Limibacter armeniacum: one gene and its partners. Each later gene encodes a partner of the first gene's protein in a complex. Links are inferred from orthologs where the notes say so. Each region holds a gene or a part of one and is shown in the gene's direction. Other genes may lie near its edges.

What was found.
Region 2: the proteins of V6R21_RS30965 (region 1) and smc are in contact, whole or in part, in a crystal structure (PDB 3ZGX), measured with the Bacillus subtilis proteins. The link is inferred for Limibacter armeniacum from one-to-one orthologs.
Region 3: V6R21_RS30965 (region 1) and scpB share a complex: the UniProt entries of both Bacillus subtilis proteins name them as parts of the cohesin-like complex. The link is inferred for Limibacter armeniacum from one-to-one orthologs.

Annotation. Positions count from the first base shown.
Region 1 is NZ_JBAJNO010000009.1:3,183,146-3,186,113, reverse strand. The notes cover bases 1-2,807. They hold V6R21_RS30965 (segregation and condensation protein A), read left to right. Parts: upstream 1-934; coding sequence 935-1,681; downstream 1,682-2,807. Other genes in these bases: V6R21_RS30955 (FixH family protein), read right to left, coding at 2,472-2,807; V6R21_RS30960 (sulfite exporter TauE/SafE family protein), read right to left, coding at 1,760-2,470; V6R21_RS30970 (Glu/Leu/Phe/Val dehydrogenase dimerization domain-containing protein), read left to right, coding at 1-791. In the rest of the region: more of V6R21_RS30955, read right to left, coding at 2,808-2,915. UniProt on the Bacillus subtilis protein: Participates in chromosomal partition during cell division. May act via the formation of a condensin-like complex containing Smc and ScpB that pull DNA away from mid-cell into both cell halves.
Region 2 is NZ_JBAJNO010000008.1:2,656,733-2,660,953, forward strand. What follows is about bases 27-4,086. They hold smc (chromosome segregation protein SMC), read left to right. Parts: upstream 27-328; coding sequence 329-3,886; downstream 3,887-4,086. Other genes in these bases: V6R21_RS16780 (hypothetical protein), read right to left, coding at 27-144; V6R21_RS16790 (DUF6089 family protein), read right to left, coding at 3,960-4,086. Outside these bases: more of V6R21_RS16780, read right to left, coding at 1-26; more of V6R21_RS16790, read right to left, coding at 4,087-4,221. UniProt on the Bacillus subtilis protein: Required for chromosome condensation and partitioning.
Region 3 is NZ_JBAJNO010000008.1:1,769,482-1,772,355, reverse strand. The notes cover bases 98-2,810. They hold scpB (SMC-Scp complex subunit ScpB), read left to right. Parts: upstream 98-1,028; coding sequence 1,029-1,592; downstream 1,593-2,810. Other genes in these bases: V6R21_RS13340 (caspase family protein), read right to left, coding at 1,677-2,810; V6R21_RS13350 (TraR/DksA family transcriptional regulator), read left to right, coding at 344-721. In the rest of the region: more of V6R21_RS13340, read right to left, coding at 2,811-2,874. UniProt on the Bacillus subtilis protein: Participates in chromosomal partition during cell division. May act via the formation of a condensin-like complex containing Smc and ScpA that pull DNA away from mid-cell into both cell halves.

The DNA of each region.
Region 1 (2,968 bases):
CTGAAGCACTGTTGAGAGCTTATGGCAAATTTGTCAGAAACCTTAACGGTAAATATATCACAGCAGAAGATGTAGGAATGAACTCTTCTGACATGGAACATATCGCTGCTGAAACTAAACACGTAAGTGGTATGCCTGAGGCTAGAGGTGGTTTGGGTGATCCTTCTCCATTTACAGCATATACTACTTATATGGGTATGAAAGCAGCTGCCAAAAAAGCTTATGGCACTGACTCATTGGCTGGCAAGCGTGTTTCTGTACAAGGTGCAGGTCACGTAGGCGAATACCTGATCCAACACCTGAAGGAAGAAGGTTGTCAGATTTATGTATCTGATTTCTATGCAGACAGAGTAAAAGAAGTGGTGAACAAGTACGGTATCGAAGGTGTTGGTCTTGACGAGATCTATGACCTTGATGTTGATATCTACTCTCCATGTGCACTAGGTGCTACTGTAAATGATGAAACACTTAGCAAACTGAAGTGTGACATTATCGCAGGTTGTGCCAACAACCAATTGGCTGACGAGAAAATCCACGGCGACCTTTGTCGTGAAAAAGGCATCCTTTATGCGCCAGACTTCTTGATCAACAGCGGTGGAGTAATCAACGTTTATGCTGAAGTAATCAGCTCAAACAAAGAGTGGACTAAGCACAAGTGTGAGGAAGTATATGACCAAACACTAAGAGTATTCGAAGGTTCAGATGAGCATAACAAGAATACACAAGAAGTAGCAATCGAAATTGCACAGCAGCGCATAGACAGCATTGCTAAAACAAAAGCTACTTTCTAAGCAGAACGATTTGTATGAATGATATAAAGGTCTGTCAGCTGAAACACTCAGCAGGCAGGCTTTTTTTTGTAAAAGTCTCTGATCTCAAGTCTCTAATCTTATGTCTAATTATTTACATTTGTAATTCAGCAAACTGTAAATGAATGAGCTTCGAAATCAAGATACCTCTTTTTGAAGGTCCGTTTGACCTCTTACTTTTCTTTATTCAGCGTGATGAGTTGGATATCCATGATATTCCCATTTCTCAGATCACCAATGATTTTATGGATTACCTAGATCAGCTGGAGCAAATGAATATGGAAGTGGCTAGTGAGTTCATTTTGGTTGCTGCGACCCTAATGCGTATCAAAGCCAAGATGCTACTTCCAAGGGTTGAGAAGGATGAGGAAGGAAATGAAATTGACCCTCGGGAGGAATTGGTCAAGCACCTGCTGGAGTACAAGAAGTACAAATCTGTTTTGGGTATCTTAGAGGAATGGGAGGAAAACATGCTTTTCCGTGAAGGAAGAGGAAATGTCATGGCTGAGGTTACCAAGATAGAAGAAGCGCAAGGTGTCGAAGCCGAACTTCAGGATGTTGACCTTTTTAAGCTATTGCGTTTTTATCAGGAAGCACTCAAGAACTTTGAAGCTGTTCAAAACAGACCTAGACATGAGGTAGTCCCCTACCCTTACACCCAAGAGGAACAGCAAACTTATATCCTAGCGCAGTTGGAGTTCCAACCTGAAATAGATTTTATAGACTTATTCAAAAATGACTTCAATAAGATTGCCGTGGTCTTCAACTTTTTGGCTGTACTTGAATTGCTCTCCATGAATAAGATTACCCTTACCGTCAGAGAAGGCTATAATAATTTTACGATTCACAGACTGGAAGAGACCAAGAGCTAAATAAAAAACCTAGATCCTGAACCAAATAAATTGGGTACAGTATCTAGGTCTAAGTTCTTTCTCTTTATTCTAGAGAGCTTAATGACAAATCATCTCAGTCTTGTTACTCAGTGTCATATCATCTGTAATATTGGATGATGTCCCTACATTGTAAGCCCTGAAAATCAAAAGTCCTCCCATCAAGACAAATACATAAGGATAAAGCCTTTTTACATGGTTTCTGAAATTCATACTCACAAACTGTCCAGCTAAAGCAGCGCTCAACATCAAAGGCATTGTTCCTATTCCAAACATCAGCATATAACTCATGCCCTGAGTCATGCTACCAATTGCTACAGCATTTACGAGTGCCATATATACCAAACCGCAAGGTAAAAAACCATTTAACAGTCCAATTGTAAAGAAATTGTGTAGCCCTGCCTCTCTCAATAGTTTTCCTAATTGTTTACGAACAACACCAAACCACGAACCTAAAACAGGAATTTTCATCAGAAAGGTCTCAGGGTTTACAGAAAACAACCCTACCAACAGTAACATTACACCTAAAATGGCTGCAATGTAGACTTGGTAACCAATCAACCAGACAAGACTCTTACCCAATAAGCCTGCTATACCACCCAGCAAGGCATAGGTAACCGATCTGCCCAGATTATACAGAAGCCTTTCCAATACTGTATGCCAATGGTTATGGTTACCTTGTTTGCCTTGCATCGCCATAGCGATTGGTCCGCACATTCCAAGGCAATGAAAGCTACCTACAAACCCTAGTATAAAAGCTGTCCAAAGCATATTATGGAATGATTACTGATTTTTCGAAATAGTATGATTTACCTGCCTTTTCCCAATCAAGCTGCACAACCCATCTTCCTTTGGCTATATTATTTACCTCAATCTGCTGCTTGTTGTCACTGTCCAGTACCAATGCTTCGGTAAAGTCCATACGTGAATCAGCAGGCCTGTAAAGCTTTACTGTACCATTAGCATTTGCTGCCTCATCGGGCATTGCCACTACCAATGCCTCATTTTCTAGCTGATACTCTACCCTTGGCTGCTCCTCTAGCTGCTTGGTATTTTCCATCTTGGCCTTCTTATCAGAGTAAGCCAACTCTTCAGCATAATATTCTTTACTTACCATGTTAATCGGCACATCAAACGAGCGAATGACCATGGATAGGATAAAAGCGGCAAAACATACAAAGGCGATCACAACGCCCCATCCCCAGTTGAATTTCATAGTTTTATCGTATTTAGTTGGAGACTTGAGATAAATGGCTGTTATATACCTCA
Region 2 (4,221 bases), on another replicon or contig:
TCTCTCAGAGCGGCTAGGCAAATCAAAATCCAAAGGAGGCAATGTAGGTGTACTGGTTTTCTCCTTTTTCTTACCTGACCTTGAGGACAGCGTCCAGTAAACCAAGAAACCAATTACGGCTGCGATAATTTCAAAAGAATCCATCTATGTATATTTGAGTTATTATATCAGAATAATCTAATCCTGTAACACACGAATCTACATACAAATAAGCAAATGCTAAAAAAGTTCCTATTAAATCTTAAAAATAGCTATTTTTGAAGTTCGTACAAACACCCTCAACGATTCAAAATCCAATTCGATTGAGGTTGAAACAAACTGACAAACTATGCTCTTAAGCAAACTGGAAATTAAGGGATTCAAGAGTTTTGGAGATAAAGTAAAACTCAGCTTCGACAAAGGTATTACAGCAGTAGTAGGTCCCAACGGCAGTGGTAAATCCAACGTCGTTGACGCTATACGCTGGGTACTCGGTGAGCAGAGCACAAAGGCTCTCCGTTCTGAAAAAATGGAAAACATCATTTTTAATGGAACGAGTAAGCGTAAGCCACTGCAAATGGCTGAAGTATCTCTTACTTTTTTGAACAACCGAGACCTACTCCCAACCGAATATACTGAAGTAACTATCGCAAGAAGGTACTACCGTTCTGGTGAAGGTGAATACCTATTGAATGGGGTTCCTTGCCGACTGAAAGATATTCAAGGTTTGTTTTTGGACACAGGTATTGGGTCTGACAGCTATGCAATTATTGAGTTGAAAATGGTGGATGAAATCCTAAACGACACCAACAACTCTCGAAGAGCACTATTTGAAGAAGCTGCTGGTATTTCCAAGTTTAAAAAGCGTAAAAAAGAAACGCTGAAAAAGCTTCAGGAGACAGATGCTGACCTTGAGCGTGTAGAAGACCTTTTACACGAGATAGGTAAAAATATGCGCTCTCTAGAAAGGCAAGCAAAGGAAGCTCAGCGATATCTCAAGTTTAAGAATGAATACCGTCAGCAAAGTATCTCATTGGCACGAAAGTCAGTAACGAGTCAACTTGATGAAATGCAACGCCTCAACGATGAACTTCAAATGGAAAACACACAACAAGGTTCCATTACGAAGCAGATTGAGGAAATGGAGCATCAATTAGAAACAGAAAAAGATGCACTGATACAACGTGAGAAACTACTTGGTTCTCGCCAAAAAACTCTGAATGAACATATTTTCAAGATTCGACAACTTGAAAGTGACAAAAAAATAAAAGGAGAGAAAAAGAAATATCTTGAAGACAAGAAGAACACTTTGCTCCTTCAGGCTGAAGAAGACCGTCAGTCAAACGAACAAATGAAGCAAAGTCTGAATGGACTTAAAACTCAGCTTGCATCCGCTCAGAAAATGCTTAGCGAAACAGAGTTCCTTTTAGATGACTATGAAACAAAGAAAACCTCTCAACAGGAAAAAACAGAAACACTTAAAGCTCAATTCTCCGATTTAGACAGCAGAATTAAAACTAAGGAAGCGGCCTTATACCAACTAAAAAAGAGTGTTGAAATTAGTGAGGTACAGCTTTCTGCTCTAAAGCAAGAACTAGAAAGAGAGTACTCTGCCAACACAGAAAAAAGCGCAAGTCTTGAACAATTTGACAGGCAGTTTGCAGCACTACAGGCTGAACAAAATGAAGTGAAATCTGAACTTAGCTATACACAAGAGCAGCAGGTTCAACACGAAAGTAAAATTGCAAAAACTCAAGCAGAAATTGAGCAGCAGAAAGACCGTTTAGCAGAAATCAACCGTTCACTCGATGCCAAACAGCATGAGTATGACTTAACAAAGTCAATGGTTGAGAACCTTGAGGGCTACCCTGATGCAATTAAATACCTGAAAAAGAATACGGACTTCGCTCAAAATGCTCCACTGCTTACAGACATCATTACCTGTGATGAAGAGTACAGACTAGCAATTGAGGGTTATCTAGAACCATATCTCAATTATTTTATCCTTCAAAATGAAGAGGAAGCTTGGAAAGCGGTCAACCTTTTGGCTGAAGCATCAAAAGGTAAAGCAAACTTCCTCCTTCTTGACAAATTTAAAGGTTTACCATTAGCTCCTCGTAAAGCAATTCAAGATGCTGTCCATGTTTTGGATGTTGTTGAGTTCGATGAAAAGTATAAGGACCTAGTCAACTTTATGCTTCACAATGCTTACATCATTGTAAGAAACCAAGGACAACTTCCACAACATGATGATGTCGTCTTGCTGACCAAAAATGGCAAAGGGATCAGAAAATGGAATACCGTAACTGGTGGTTCTGTGGGTGTATTTGAAGGGAAGAAAATGGGTCGTGCTCAAAACCTAAAAATCCTTCAGGAAGATATTCAAAGCCTAAAGACAGAAAAAGATACACTTGAACTTTCCAAGCTTAACTCTATTGATGAACTCAATGCTTTAAAAGAAATTTCTTACAAAGCTGATCTTGACAAACTTCAACAGGATATGAATCTTGTTTCTCAAGAAATCGTCAAGATTCAAACTCAAAAAGAAGAATTCTCTAAGTTCTTGGCTGAAAGTGAAAATAAGCGGGACGAAATCATGGAACGAATTGCCAATGCAGAGCAAACCATTGAGGAAAACCGCCCTAAAGCTGAAGAAGAACAAGAAGGACTGGAAATCCTAAAGGAGCAATTTGATATCATCAATGATGACTATCAGCTTGAAAATGAAAAACTGACGCAATTGTCAGCTCAGTTCAATCAGCAGAATATTCTGTTTCACCAACAACAAAATCAGGTAGAAAGCCTTGATAATGAGATTTCATTTAAAGAGTCTACTTATATAAAAGGGGAAGCTCGGGTACAAAGTAACCTTGAAGAAGCTACAAGAGTAGATTCTGAACTTGAAGAAGTAGCCAATATGGATGTAGCTGGCGATCAAATGATGGAGCAGCTTTATGAAGAAAAAACCTCCATTGAAGAAGGCGTCCAAGAAGCTGAAACTTCCTATCATCAAGCCCGAAATAAAATCAATGAGCTTGAAAAAACTGTAAGGGAGTGGCAACACCGAAAGGATAATGCTGGACAAAGAAAATTGGAGCTTAATGAAAAACTGAACCAAATCAAGCTATCATTAACATCTATCAAGGAAAAGATGGCTGTTGAGTTTGAGTTGGACCTTGAAGAAATTGCTTCAGAAGAGAACCCTGAAGATTCTTATAAAGATATGTCTGAAAGTGAACTAAAGGAATCAGTCAAAACCATCAAACAAAAACTTGATAAGATTGGTCCAATTAACCATACAGCCATTGATGCCTATAATGAAATCAAAGAAAGGAATGATTTTATAATTGAACAGAAAAAAGACCTTGAAAAAGCTAAAGAAACATTAGCACAAACCATCGAGGAAATTGATGCAGTTGCTAAAGAGAATTTCATGGAGGCTTTCAATAATATTCGTGACAACTTTATGGAAGTTTTCCGTTCCCTATTTACTGAAGAAGATAAATGTGATCTTAGACTTGTTGACCCTGATGACCCTTTAAACTCTAAAATCAGTATCATGGCTCAACCTAAAGGAAAACGACCATTGACAATTAATCAGCTATCTGGTGGAGAAAAAACACTAACTGCAACAGCTTTACTATTTGCCATTTACCTTATCAAACCTGCACCATTCTGTATTTTTGATGAGGTTGATGCTCCTTTGGATGATGCTAATGTAGGAAAGTTCACGAAAATCATTCAGAAGTTTTCAGAAAGATCGCAGTTTATCATTGTAACTCATAACAAACGTACTATGGCGAGTACTGATGTTATTTATGGAGTAACAATGATTGAACAAGGTGTTACAACAGTAGTACCTGTTGATATTAGGAATACACCTCAGCTTGAAGGCTTTGTTCATTAATCTCATTTATATCAAATAAAAAAGAGGTAACATATTAATATGTTACCTCTTTTTTTGTATTAGCCTAAATATATTAGAACCTTCTAATTTTATATCCATGCAAGTAGAATATCAATGATGCATTGAATGAACAATACATATCTACAGAAAATGGATTATTATCATAAAGGTCTAAATTATCTGAAAGAACTACTCTTCCTAAACCTTCGAAACCTAAGGCTAGATCTGGAGTTACTCGATATCTAAAACCTAAAGTCATTGGTATTATTCCATCAACTCTTCTTTCAGCATCTACCATATAATCATTCAAAGGAAACTCAGGATTTATAGCATAC
Region 3 (2,874 bases), on another replicon or contig:
AGCCTGGCAACAATGTCAGGCTTTTTTTGTACACAAATGCATGGTCATATCTATTTTCACTGATGTTTAGCGTGTTAAGTCTTATTTACAATAGGATTATTTCAATATTCACTACCTTAATTGTTAACACAGATATCCCTACTCATTAGCATTAACATAAGACAACTCTCAGTTAATGTTTGCACAACATCTATATTCATATAATTTTTCAATAAACTACAACCTTTTGGGTATTTACAACGTTATTGCACAAAAACAATACATTTTCTTCAATCATACTTGAATATTACATGATGATTGTTGTAGTTTTACGCATCCAATCTCAAACCTTAATTGTATAACTATGGCAACTGAACAACTACGTTACACAAGGGAAGAACTGAAAGAGTTTGAGGAACTTCTTGTTAAAAAGCTGGACAAAGCAAACAGTGAACTTGATCATCTGAAATCATCTATCATGAAGTCTAGCAGCGGATACGACTCTAATCACTCAGGTGGTAAAACGTTGGAGGATGGCGCTGATGCTTATGAGAAAGAACAACTGAACCAGCTAGCTGCAAGAACACTCAAATACAAAACCCAGCTTGAAAAAGCTCTTATCCGTATCAAAAACGGTACATATGGAGTTTGTGTAGATACAGGCAAACTTATTTCTAAAGACCGTTTGAGAGCCGTGCCACATACCCAGCACTCAATTGAAGCTAAACTGAAAAACAGTTAATCAGTCAAGTGCGGTACGACGGGCAGAAAGAAGGGTTGCTTTAGTTTCAAGATAACCTTAGGCTTATCAATCAAATCAAACGAGCCTATTTTCGTTATGAGTCCCCTATAACTCAGCTGTATTGGGAAATACAGCTGAGTTTTTTTGTTAATATTATTCGCATCTCTTTATTTTTAGTCAGTTGATTTGTTAAATTTCCACGTTTAAGTCAACTTTATATTACGAAAGGTTATATACTTTCAACAGATGATAATCAAATGAGCAAAGTCAGCTCTGTATGATGATACGCTAGACACAAAAGACTGATATGACTGTATTGGACAAACATGCTGAAGCAATTGTATTCTGTGCTCCTACCCCTGTAACTGCAGATGAGATCACCACTGCTCTTCAGGAGTCGTTAGGTACTTCTATAACCAAACAGGAAGTGGAAGCTGCCATGGCAAGGCTTCAGGAAAAGTATCAGGACGATACATTTGCTTTTGAGATCATCAACAGCGGTGGTGGCTATAAGTTCTTAACCAAACATGAATGCAGTGACAGTACTGGTGCATTCCTAAAGCATCGTTCCAAAAGAAAACTATCCAAATCATCATTGGAAACCCTTTCAATTATTGCCTACAGGCAACCCATCAGCAGGACAGAGCTTGAACAGATCAGAGGTGTCGGCTGTGACTATGCCGTCAAAAAGCTTCTGGAAAAAGAACTAGTGGAAATCAAAGGAAAGTCTGATGCGATAGGTAGACCGTTGCTTTACGGTACCACTAAGAAGTTTTTGGAATACTTCGGCATCAACAATGTGTCCGACCTCCCTAACCCTAAAGAGTTCAAGGAAGAAGAAAATGAAATTGGAGAGGAAATGACCGCATAAGCACCGGACATTTTCTTATACAAAAAGCGGTTACCCACTTTTATATGAGTAACCGCTTCTCAGTTGACAATGATATTTTTATTATTACCGTTCCAATAACACAAGTTTCTCGTCACCAACTACGTCAGGAACCTGCATCCTATTATGAAGCCTTCTGGCTCTGTAAGTCACTTCCTTAAAAAGGTATTCCTGCATTTCCCCCAATGTAATTACATCATCTCCATCCATATCTGAATCTCCTTGCAACCCTTTCAGGAAATAATATGTAAACAGGGAATGCTGTTTTTCCGGAAACCATGAAGACACTTGCTGTGCCCCTGCCGAAGTAAACAGGATACTTCTTTCATCCTGAAAAACCCTACTTTTTGCCTTAATCAATACAGGAGATGCCTGACTGATCAACATCCCTCCATCAGAAACCCCACTAAAACAGGCATCCAATACAACTGTCAGAGACTTATAGGGCATTTTACCTAAGTTTGAATAGAAAGTATCAAGCGAATAACCATTGAGTGCTACCAAACTTGGGTCACAGTCCACTGGTACAAAGTAGGCCTCTTTCTTATCTAGATCAGGTGCACCATGTCCGCTATAGAAAATAAATACATCTGACTCATCTTCCCGAATATAGTTGTATAGTTGCCCCCTGTAATTGGCATTGTTCCCAAAAATGCTATTAAATCTGGCTTGGCTTGCATCTTCTACATAGATGATGTTTCCTTCCCTGAAACCAAATGCCTCCACTAGATATGCTTTCATCAGCCTTGCATCATTCAATGCAAAGTCCACATTGGGTACATCCTTATTCTGATAGTTCTTATTGCCAATCACTACTGCTACCGCATGCTCATTCACCTTTTCTGTTTTAGGAATATTGTCTGCAAGTTCTGAAGTGAAAACCACCTCTTCCTTCTTCACTTCAAGGGCAGGTATTTCTGTTGTAGCATACATTGGTTCACTAACCTGTTCTTTTTCGAGCAAGTTCATGTAAATACGCCTTACATCAGGCGTGTACCATGCACCTGTGATAAGGTCAGTTAGCATACCATACGGAAAGAGTGCAAAAATATCCAGTACTACATACCCTGCCTGTATATGCCTGCCTAAGTAATAGTTGGCAGTTTCATATCCATCTTTTTCAAATGTGATTTTATGCGACTTTTTTTGACGGACAGAGATCCTAGTCGGTGTACGTCCTACATACCTTCCATCAAGATAGACATTGGCATTGTCAGGGGAAGAGTCAACACTGATTAACTTGGTAGCATGGGTTCCTTTAAAA